DNA from 2 places in the Streptacidiphilus rugosus AM-16 genome. Region 1 is predicted to be linked to the other one. Evidence: riboswitches for the same ligand, from Rfam matches in the RefSeq annotation. Region 1 holds a riboswitch; the other holds the start of a gene.

Region 1 (5,378 bases):
CGGCGGTCCTGGTCGCCGAGCATCAGGACGCCCTCAACCACCGCTTCCTCTTCCCACGGAACCCCGAGGGCCTGGTCAGAGCGGTGGCGAGCAAGCAGGGACTGCACGAGCTGTGCCTGCGCCACGGGGTGAGCACGCCACGGGCGGCCTTTCCGGAAAGCAGGGCCGAGGTCCTGGACTTCGCCCGCACGGCGGTCTTCCCCGTGGTCGCCAAGAACCGTGACCCCTTCGCCCGCCGGGCCAGTCCCGCCGTGCCGGGGACCACCAGGATCGACGACGCGGAGACGCTCGCGGCGCTGGCCGAGGCCTGGGGCGAGCACCCGGGCGTGGTGCTGCAGGAATACCTGCCGCGCGCGGACGCGGAGGACTGGATCGTACACATGCACACGAGTGCGGCGGAGGACGCCCGCGTTCTCTTCACGGCGGTGAAGGCACGTTCCTGGCCACCGCACGCGGGAATGACCGCGATGGCGGTCACCACCCCGAACGATGAACTCGCACAGTTGTCCGCCGATTTCTGCAAGGAGATCGGCTTCGCCGGCGTCTGCGACCTGGACTGGCGATTCGACCGCAGGGACGGCCGATACAAGCTGCTCGATTTCAATCCGCGTATCGGCGCGCAGTTCCGCCTGTTCGAGACGCGGGCGCGCGTCGATCTGGTCCGGGCCCTGCATCTGCACCTGACCGGACGGCGAATTCCGGCCGCACCGCAGATCGAAGGGCGGCGGATCGTCGTCGAGAACATCGACCTGCTGGCCAGGCTCGCCTACCGGGGGTCCGACTACCGCACCCCGTCGCTGCCGCCGCGCTCCCGCTGGACCGAGACCGAGCTGGGCTGGTGGGCGAAGGACGACCCGCTGCCCTTCCCGGTCATGCTGGCGCGCTCGGTCCGGCCCGGCCTGCGCTACGTCGCCGCGACCCGCACCCGGCACGCCTGAGGGCCCGTCGGCCCGCCCCACCAGGCCACGGCCCCGAGGGGCCGCGTCCCACCCTGACCAACCGTCATGTCCTCGTACCGCAACTGGAAGGAGCCGACGATGTCCCGTCCCGCACAGGGAGGCCATCGGAGCCCCCGCACCGCCGTCGTGGTCGGCGCCGGACCCTACGGACTGTCCGCCGCCGCCCATCTGCGGGCCGCCGGGCTGTCGGTGCGCGCCTTCGGCGACCCGATGCACAGCTGGCGCGACACCATGCCGGCCGGCATGTGTCTCAAGTCCACGCCCGACGCCTCCACCATCTCCGCCCCCGCGCCGGGCCACAGCCTGCCGGACTTCTGCCGGGCCAACGGGGAGACCGAGCCGCGGGGCCACGATCGGGTGCCGGTCGAACTGTTCACCCGCTACGGCAGCTGGTTCCAGCAGGAGCTGGTCCCCTACCTGGAGCGCGACACCGTTGTGGCGGTCCGTCAGAGCGGCTCCGTCGACGGCTGGTTCGAGGTGACGCTCGACTCGGGGGAGACCTTCCCCACCCACGCCGTCGTGGTCGCCAGCGGCCTGACCGGCTTCGCGCACGTGCCCCGCCTGCTGGCCGGGGTCGCACCCGAGGGCCCCGGACCCGACGCCCCGGTGTCGCACAGTTCCCAGCACGCCGATCCCGCCGCACTGGCCGGACGGTCCGTGCTGGTCGTCGGCGCGGGCCAGTCCGCCCTGGAGGGCGCGGCCCTGCTGCACGAGTCGGGCGCCCAGGTGGAACTGGTCGCGCGGACCCCGCGGATACGGTTCGGCGCGCCGCCGGCCGACGGCCTGCGCTGGCAGCCTGAATCGCCCATGGGCCCGGCCTGGTCGCTGTGGGCCATGGCCCGGTATCCGCAGGCCTTCCGGTCCCTGCCGCAGCAGGTACGGCTACGGCTGGTCAAGCAGGTGCTCGGCCCCAGCGGCTCCTGGTGGCTGCGCCCGCGGGCGGACGGCGTCTTCCCGATGCACGCCGGCCAGCAGCTGCGCACCGTGCGCCGCGAGGGCGACAAGGTCGTCCTGACCACGAGCGGCCCCGGCGGCGCGACCCGTGAGTTCACCGCCGACCACGTACTGGCCGCCACCGGCTACCGGGTCGACCTGACGGCTCTGCCCTTCCTCTCCACGGAGCTCCGCGCCCGGCTCGACCGCGTCGGCGGCTTCCCCGCCCTGGACGAGGGGATGTGCTCCACCGTCCCCGGCCTCTACTTCACCGGCCTGCCGGCGGCCGCGTGCTTCGGTCCGTTCATGCGCTTCGTCTGCGGGACGGAGTTCGCCTCCGCCAGGATCGCCTCCGCCCTCACCGGCCGGTTCGCGAGGTGACCGGGGAGGCCGGCGCAAGCGCCGCGGCGCGTGGCTCAGCCCACAGGGGGTCCGGTTGACTGCCCGACACGCTGCATGGTGGGATTTCGAGGCCTGATTTGAACGAATACGGCGGCAATGACGAGGAAGTCCGGTGCGAGTCCGGCGCGGTCCCGCCACTGTCAGCGGGGAGGCCGAGTGCCGACCCCGTGAGCCAGGAACTCTGGCCGCCGTCACCACGAGCCGGGGCGCGGACCCCGAGTGAGGACTGCTGCCGTGCGCGAACGCGCGCTTGGCCCACGCCTGGTCGGCGTGGGCATGGGACCGGGTGACCCGGAACTGGTCACCGTCAAGGCCGTGCGTGTGCTGCGCGAGGCGGACGCGGTGGTCGTACCGGTCATGGACACCGGCGAGATCGGGCGGGCCGAGGCCACCGTGCGGCACCACGCCGACGCGGCCAGGATCGTGCGCGTGGTCTTCGCGCTGAACGAGCGTGAGGACCGGGCCCGGCGCGAGGCCGCCTGGGACGAGGCGGGCGCGCGGGTCGCGGAGCTGCTCCGTGCGGGCGACCGCCCGACGGTCGCGTTCGCGACGATCGGCGACCCGAACGTCTACTCGACCTTCACCTATCTGGCGCACACGCTGCGGGAGCTCGTTCCCGACCTGGTCGTCGAAACCGTCCCCGGCATCACCGCGATGCAGGATCTGGCCTCCCGCAGCGGAACCGTGCTGGCCGAGGGCACCGAGCCGGTGACCCTGGTGCCGGTCACGGCGGGCTCCGCCGTGCTCAAGGAGGCCCTGGCCGGTCCGGGCACGGTCGTCGCCTACAAGTTCGGCCGACTGGCCGCGCAGGTCGGCGAGGCGCTGCGGGAGACCGGCCGCGACGGCGACGCCGTCTGGGGCGCGTCGCTCGGGCTGCCGGACCAGCAGTTGAGCGCACCGGGAACACCGATCGACGGCACGCTGCCGTATCTGTCGACGCTGATCGCTCCGGCGCGGCGCGAGGGCCGAGGGGGAAAGCTGTGACCACCACTGACGGCACGACGGGCAAGGTGACCTTCGTGGGCGCCGGACCCGGTGCGGCCGACCTGCTGACCTTCCGCGCCGCCCGCGCGATCGCCGACGCCGACACGGTGATCTGGGCCGCCAGCCTGGTGCAGGAGGAGGTCCTGGAGCACGCCCGCGAGGGCGCGGAGATCCTGGACTCCTCGCTGATCCCGATGGAGGACGTGCTCGCCGTCTACGAGCGCGCCGCCCGCGAGGGCACGCGCGTGGCGCGGATCCACTCCGGGGATCCCTCGCTCTGGGGCGCGGTCCAGGAGCAGCTGGACCGCTGCCGCGAGCTGGGCCTGGAGACGGAGATCGTGCCCGGTGTCTCCTCCTTCGCGGCGGTCGCGGCGCTGGCCCAGCGGGAGCTGACGATCCCCGAGGTGGCGCAGAGCGTCATCCTCACCCGCCTGGGCGGCGGCAAGACGCCGATGCCTCCAGGCGAGGAGGTGCGCGAGTTCGCCCGCCACGGGACCACCATGGCGATCTTCCTCTCCGCGGCGCGGACGAAGCAGCTGGTGGAGGAACTGCTGGAGGGCGGCTACGCGCCGGAGACCCCGGTCGTGGTGGCCTACCAGGCGACCTGGCCCGAGGAGCTGCTGCTGACCTGCACGGTCGCCACGCTGGAGGCGACGGTCAAGGAGCACAAGCTCTGGAAGCACACCCTCTTCCTGGTCGGCCCGGCGCTGGCCGCCGAGGGCACCCGCTCACACCTGTACCACCCGGGCCACTTCCACACCTTCCGGAAGGCGGACCGCGCGGCGAGGCGCACCCTGCGCGCGGTCGGCGCACAAGGCGAGACGCAGCAGACCGGCGCCCTCCCGGAGCGGAGCCGAGCCGGTAGCGCGGCCGAGGGGCCCGCGGTGGCGACCACGCGTGCAGATGGCGCTGCACATTGAGGACCGTCGGCTTGTCAGCGGCTGATCGCGCAGTTCCTCGCGCCCCTGGGCGGTGCAACGTGCCCGCGGGCGAGACGTGCCGCGACAGCGCGCCGGAGGCGCGTTCCTGGCCGCGGCCCCGAGGCGACAGCCATGGCTGAGCTGCGGGAGCCCGACCTTCCGCGTACCGCGAAGGTGCGTCAGGGGCCGCTGCGCAGCGGATGGACCACCGGCACCTGCGCGTCGGCCGCCGCCCGCGCCGCGGCGCTGCTCCTGGTCGGCGGCGAGCAGCAGCGCCAGGTCGACGTCGCACTGCCGTCGGGCAACCGGGTCGGCTTCGCCGTCGAGCGCTGCGAACTGCTGCGGCCGGGGCGGGCGGAGGCGGTCGTGGTGAAGGACGCGGGGGACGACCCCGACGTCACCCACGGCGCGCACCTCACCGCCACGGTGGCCTGGCGCGACGAGCCCGGCATCGCCCTGCACGGCGGGGTGGGCGTGGGCGTGGTGACCAAGCCGGGGCTCGGTCTGGAGGTCGGCGGCCCGGCCATCAATCCGGTGCCCCGGGCGATGATCACGCAGGCGGTCGGCGAGGTCGTGGACCTCACCGGCCGGGGCGTGGACGTCACGATCAGCGTGCCCGACGGCGAGCTCCGGGCGCGCAAGACCACCAACGCCAAGCTCGGCATCCTCGGCGGGATCTCCATCCTCGGCACGACCGGGATCGTCCGGCCGTTCTCGACGGCGTCCTGGCGCGCCTCGGTCGAGCAGGCGGTGTCCGTGGCCGCCGCCCAGGGCGAGCGGGCCATCGTGCTGTGCACGGGCGGGCGGACCGAGAAGGGCGCGATGGCGTTGATCCCCTCGCTGCCCGACGTCTGCTTCGTCGAGGTCGGCGACTTCACCGGCGCCGCGCTGCGGCGCGCGGTGGAGGCGGGGATGGACCGCGCCGTCTTCGTCGGCATGGTCGGCAAGCTGACCAAGCTGGCGGCGGGGGTGCTGATGACGCACTACACGCGGTCGAAGGTGGACACCAACGTGCTCGCCGAGATCACCGGGACGGTCGGCGCGCCGGCGGAGCTCGTCGCCGAGGTCGCCGCCGCCAACACCGCCAGGCACGCCTACGAACTCTGGGACGCCGCGGGGCTGCTGGCCCCGGCCGGGCTGCTGCTCTGCGAACAGGTGGCGGACGTGATGGTGCGTTTCA
Region 2 (5,378 bases), on a different contig from region 1:
CCAGCGGTAGACGTCGGCGCTGCGGGCGAGATGAGTGATCACGTGCCCGCGGCCCCATCCCGGCAGCAGGGCGGGCTCGCGGGCCCGGGCGTCGGTGAGGGAGTCGAGCGTCGCGCCGAGCCGCGCGGCGGAACCGTGCACGGCGTCGAGCAGGGCGGCGAGGTCCGCCGGGTCGAGGTCGGCGGTGTCGCTCTCGGGGACGGTCACGGGCCAGAACTCTACGGCCATGCGGGCGTCGGCGTTCCGAGAGCAGGTGGCGACTGCCGAACGGCCGCTCCTGCGAGGGAGTCGCACCTGGTCAGAGGTGGTTGAACGAGAGTGGCTGCAACGGGATTCGCGTGCCACCGTGGGCCCATGGAGGACTCCGCGCAGACCCACGGCCGGCACTCGCACGGTCACCACGACGGGCACCCGGGCGAAGAGCACCCGCACGAGCACGGCCATGCCCACGCGCACGACCACGCCCACGGAGCCGGCCGGTGGGCGCGTCTGCGACACCGGTTCGCGCACGCGGTGACGCCGCACAGCCACGAGGCGATGGACAAGGTCGACTCCGCACTGGAGACCTCGCGGGAGGGGCTGCGCACGCTGTGGCTCTCGCTGCTGATCCTCGGCGGGACGACGCTGGTGCAGGCGCTGGTGGTCGCGGCGTCAGGGTCGGTCGCGCTGTTGGGCGACACGATCCACAACGCCGCTGACGCGCTCACCGCCGTGCCGCTGGGGATCGCGTTCTGGGTGGGCAGGCGGGCGGCGAACCGGCGCTACACCTACGGCTACGGGCGGGCCGAGGATCTCGCCGGGATCGCCGTCGTCGGCACCATCGCCGCCTCCTCCGCGCTCGCCGCGTTCGCGGCGGTGGAGCGGCTGCTGCACCCCCGTGACGTCTCGCACCTGTGGGCGGTGGCCGTCGCCGCGGGGGTCAGGTTCGTGGGGAACGAGTGGGTGGCCAGGTACCGGATCCGGACCGGGCGGCGGATCGGCTCCGCCGCCCTGGTCGCCGACGGACTGCACGCGCGCACCGACGGCTTCACCTCCCTCGCCGTGCTGGTGGGCGCCGGCGGGGCGGCGCTCGGCCTGCGGTGGGCGGACCCGGTGGTCGGCCTGCTGATCACCTTCGCGATCCTGATGGTGCTGCGGGACGCCGCCCGCCAGGTGTACCGGCGGTTGATGGACGCCGTGGACCCCGCCCAGATCGACGCCGCCGAGCACGCCCTCGGGCAGGTCGAGGGCGTGCTGCGGGTGGGGAGCGTGCGGATGCGGTGGATCGGCCACGCGCTCCGCGCGGAGGCGGACATCGTGGTCGACCCGCACCTGACCGTGGTCCGGGCGCACGGGATCGCGGTCGCCGCCGAACACGCGCTGATCCACGCCGTGCCGCGGCTCACCGCGGCCACCGTGCACACGGACCACCTCCCGGACGGCCACGGCCACGGCGCGGACCCCCACGCCGCCTTGGCGCACCACGCCCACGCGCACGCCTGAGGCCTGAGCCGTCAGGCGCCTCCCGGACGGCCGCCCCGTCCCGCGACTACGCGAACGCCTCGGCCCTCCGGCGGAAGCGGCTGCGGACGATCGGTCCGTCCGCCTCCGCCTGCAGGCACTCCAGCTCCCGCTGCGGCCCCTCCGCGGGGAAGAGCCTGCGACCGGCGCCGAGCAGGACCGGGAAGGTCACCAGCCGGTACTCGTCGACGAGATCAGCCGCCGCGAGCCGTTCCACGACGCCCAGGCTGCCGGCGACGATCACGTCCCGGCGCTCCTGCTTCACGACCTCGACCAGGTCGCCGTGCAGCAACCGCGAGTTGTTCCACGTCGTGACGTCCGCGTCGTCCAGCGTGCCGGACGCGACCAGCTTCGCCGCGGCGTTCATCCGCGCGGCGAACTCGTCGTCGCGGTTGGGCCACAGCTGCGCGAAGTGCTGCCAGGTGCGGCGGCCGAGCAGCAGCACCCCCTCGTCCAGGGTGCGGCCGAGGCGGAACTTGTCCCCGGCGACGACCTCCCGTCCGTGCGAGAACATCCAGCCGCCCCGCGGGGTGCCGGCCGCGCCGTCCGGGTCCTCGACGATTCCGTCCAGGGTGGTGAAGGCAAGAACGATGACGCTCATGGCGATGATCCCTTCGTCTCGGTGTTCACCGGTACATACCGGCGGCACCGCGCGGACTCATCGCGCTTCGCGGACCTCTTCCGTGAAATCTCCGCCGAACCGCGGCGGCAGTCCGAAGGAGTCCAGGATGCCGGGGTCGGTGAAGACGACGTTGCGGCTCACCAGGCCCCCGGCGACGGTGAGCACCTGGATCGAGTGCAGCAGCGGATCGCCGCCCTCCGGGTCCGCCGCGTAAGCGGCCAGCGCCGGCTGGCCGTTGGCGGTGACCGCCCGCATCCGCCAACCGGTGCCGCGCACCGCGAAGACCCACTCCAGGAAGCGCCCGTAGTGGTCCGCGCCCACGAACCAGAGCGGGACCGGCGGCATCTCCAGGACCGCGTCCTCGGCCAGCAACCGCACCAGTGCCGGTACGTCGGCCGACTCGAACGCCCGCATGTACCGCTGCACCACCGCCCGCACCTCGGGGTCCTCCGGCTCGCGCACCCCCGATCCCTCGTCCAGGCGCGCGTCCTTCAGCGTCGCGCGGGCGCGCTGCAGGGCGCTGTTGACCGCGGGGACGGTGGTGTCGAGCTGCCCGGCCACCTCGGCCGCGCTGAACTGCAGCACCTCCCGCAGCACCAGGACCGCCCGCTGCCGCGCGGACAGCGTCTGGACCGCCGCGACCCAGGCCAGCCGCAGGTCGGCCCGCAGGTCGACCTCGACCCGCGCGTCGGGGAACGGTTCCAGCCACGGGATGTCGAGTGCGGGCGGCAACGCGCCGCCAGGATCGTCGCCGGGCGCCCCGAGGCCGGAGGGCAGCGGTCGCCGCCCTCGCCCGTCGAGAGCGGTCAGGCAGGCGTTGGCCGCGATCCGGTAGAGCCAGGTGCGCACGGACGCGCGCGCGGGGTCGTAGCGGTCCCGCGCCTTCCAGGCGCGCAGCATCGTCTCCTGGGTGAGGTCCTCCGCCTCCTGGAACGAGCCCAGCATCCGGTAGCAGAAGGCCAACAGCTCACCGCGGTACGGCTCGACATCCACCAGCCCATCATGCCCCAGCCCCGCACCGCGGCGGCGTCAGACGATCGCGATCCGGTCCAGCAGCGCGGCGATGAGCGGTTCGGTCAGCCGGTAGCGGACGATGCGGCCGTCCTTGTCCGCGGCGACGGTGCCCGAGGCGCGGAGCAGACGCAGGATCCGGGAGACGGTGGTGTCGTCGAGCCCGGTGGCGGTGGCCAGGTCGGTGACGGCGATGGGTCCGGCGTGGTGCACGGCGAGCAGGACGGACAGCCGGTGGGGCTCGCCGAGCAGGGCGAAGCGGTCGGCCCACGCGGGCAGCCGGTCCGGGTCGCCGATGCCCTCGATGGCCTCGCACACGGTGTGGTCGTCGATGACCTTGCGGTGGGCGCGCTCAGCGGGAACGAGATGCATTCGGCCATTCCACCTGTCCCAGGAGGTGATCTGCAACACCTGCGCACCTGTGCAGGCTTGTGGGCGATTCGTCCACGGCCCTAGGGTGGCTGTGCCGTGGTGTTCGGGAAGACCGGTTCAAAGCCGGAGCGGCCCTCGCCACTGTGATCGGGAAGTCCTCGCATCGTTCCCGCGGTCCTGGTGACCGCGGGGGGCCACTGGGCGCAGTCGCGCCTGGGAAGGCCGGATGCCGGGGCGGCACCACCCGTCAGCCAGGAGACCGGCCACGGCACCGCAACACACCATCCACGAGGTGCTGGAGAGGCTGCCCTGATATGACCCTGCCCGAAAACGGCTCCGCGACCGCCGTCCTGCCCGGCGCGACATCCGCCGCCCCGGTACTCCGCTGGGAGCGCAGGGACTGGTGGCGCACCGGCGGCCTGCTCGCCGTGATCGCCGCTCTGCACGTCCTCGCCTTCGGCATCCTGGCCATGCTGGTGGCGCCCCATCACTACAACGTCGGCGGACAGGTGTTCGGCCTGGGCCTCGGCGTGACCGCCTACACCCTCGGCATGCGGCACGCCTTCGACGCCGACCACATCGCCGCGATCGACAACACCACCAGAAAGCTGATGGCCGACGGCAAGCGGCCGATCTCGGTGGGCTTCTGGTTCGCCCTGGGCCACTCGTCCATCGTGATCGTCCTGGCCGCCGGGATCGCGACGGGCGTGCGCGAGGCCACGACGCTGACCAACGACAACTCCAGCGTGCGCCAGCACCTGGGCCTGGTCAGCACCCTGGCCTCCGGCAGCTTCCTGTACCTGATCGCGGCGCTCAACCTGCTCGCCCTGGTCGGGATCTGGCGGGTCTTCAAGGCGATGCGCGCCGGCCAGTTCGACGAGCACGAGCTGGAGAAGCACCTCGACAACCGCGGCTTCATGAACCGCATCCTCGGCAGGCTCACCAGGTCCATCACCCGCCCCGGCCAGATGTGGCTGGTGGGGCTGCTGTTCGGCGTCGGCTTCGACACGGCCACCGAGGTCACCCTGATGGTCATGGCCGGTTCCGGCGCGGCCGCCGGACTGCCCTGGTACGCGATCGTCTGCCTGCCGCTGCTGTTCGCGGCCGGGATGAGCCTGTTCGACACCCTCGACGGCACCTTCATGAACTTCGCCTACCACTGGGCGTTCTCCAACCCGGTGCGCAAGGTCTACTACAACCTCACCATCACCGGTCTCTCCATCGCGGTCGCCTTCCTCATCGGCACCATCGAGCTGGTCGGCATCCTCCACGACCAGCTGAACCTGACCGACCCGGTCAGCGGATGGATCTCCGGCATCGACCTCAACAACGTCGGCTTCGTGATCGTCGGGCTGTTCGTCGTCGTCTGGGCCGTCGCGATCGGCTACTGGCGACTCGCCAGGGTGGAGCACCGCTGGCACCGGGCCGCCACGCCGAGCCCCTCCGACTGACCTGCGCCGACCGCCGCGTCGGACGGAACGGCTCCGGGACACAGGTTCCGGTGCGATACTCCGAATGATGGACGGCTTGGGGCTTCGGATCCTGCGCGCGGCGATGTTCGCCGCGCTGGCCGTGCTGCTCTCCACCGGAGCCCGCCTGATCGTGACCGGACAGCCGGTGCCGCTGGAGATCCTGGGGCTCGCCTACGGCCTCACCCTGGGCGTGGCACTGATCCTCTTCGCCGCCGAGCGCCGCTACTGGGCGCTCGTCGCCGTGATGATCCCGCTCCAGGTGGGCCTCAACGCGCTGTTCAACGCCGGTCAGCAGGGCTGCCCGCCGAGCCAGGGAGCCGGCAGTGCGATGCCGGGCTGGAGCGTGCTGGCCTGTGGCGGCGGCTCGATCCGCCCCGGACTGCTGGGCCTGACCGAGACGC

Evidence for each region. A riboswitch is a leader RNA that binds a small molecule or an ion and turns the genes downstream of it on or off. The one in region 1 is predicted to bind cobalamin.
Region 2: linked by a shared signal. The riboswitch ahead of nicT (Nickel transporter NicT) and the one ahead of cobI (precorrin-2 C(20)-methyltransferase) in region 1 are both predicted to bind cobalamin.

The regions. Positions count from the first base shown of each region.
Region 1 covers NZ_JQMJ01000004.1:5,559,854-5,565,231, forward strand. The annotation lists gene BS83_RS34400 (carboxylate--amine ligase) at 1-938, shown strand, start outside; gene BS83_RS34405 (FAD-dependent oxidoreductase) at 1,038-2,273, shown strand; cobalamin riboswitch at 2,369-2,498, shown strand; gene cobI (precorrin-2 C(20)-methyltransferase) at 2,529-3,278, shown strand; gene cobM (precorrin-4 C(11)-methyltransferase) at 3,275-4,198, shown strand; gene BS83_RS34420 (cobalt-precorrin-5B (C(1))-methyltransferase) at 4,331-5,378, shown strand, end outside.
Region 2 covers NZ_JQMJ01000003.1:733,005-738,382, reverse strand. The annotation lists gene BS83_RS06815 (maleylpyruvate isomerase family mycothiol-dependent enzyme) at 1-207, opposite strand, end outside; gene BS83_RS06810 (cation diffusion facilitator family transporter) at 355-1,482, shown strand; gene BS83_RS06805 (dihydrofolate reductase family protein) at 1,529-2,101, opposite strand; gene BS83_RS06800 (sigma-70 family RNA polymerase sigma factor) at 2,159-3,115, opposite strand; gene BS83_RS06795 (ArsR/SmtB family transcription factor) at 3,152-3,505, opposite strand; cobalamin riboswitch at 3,586-3,787, shown strand; gene nicT (Nickel transporter NicT) at 3,820-4,956, shown strand; gene BS83_RS06785 (hypothetical protein) at 5,033-5,378, shown strand, end outside.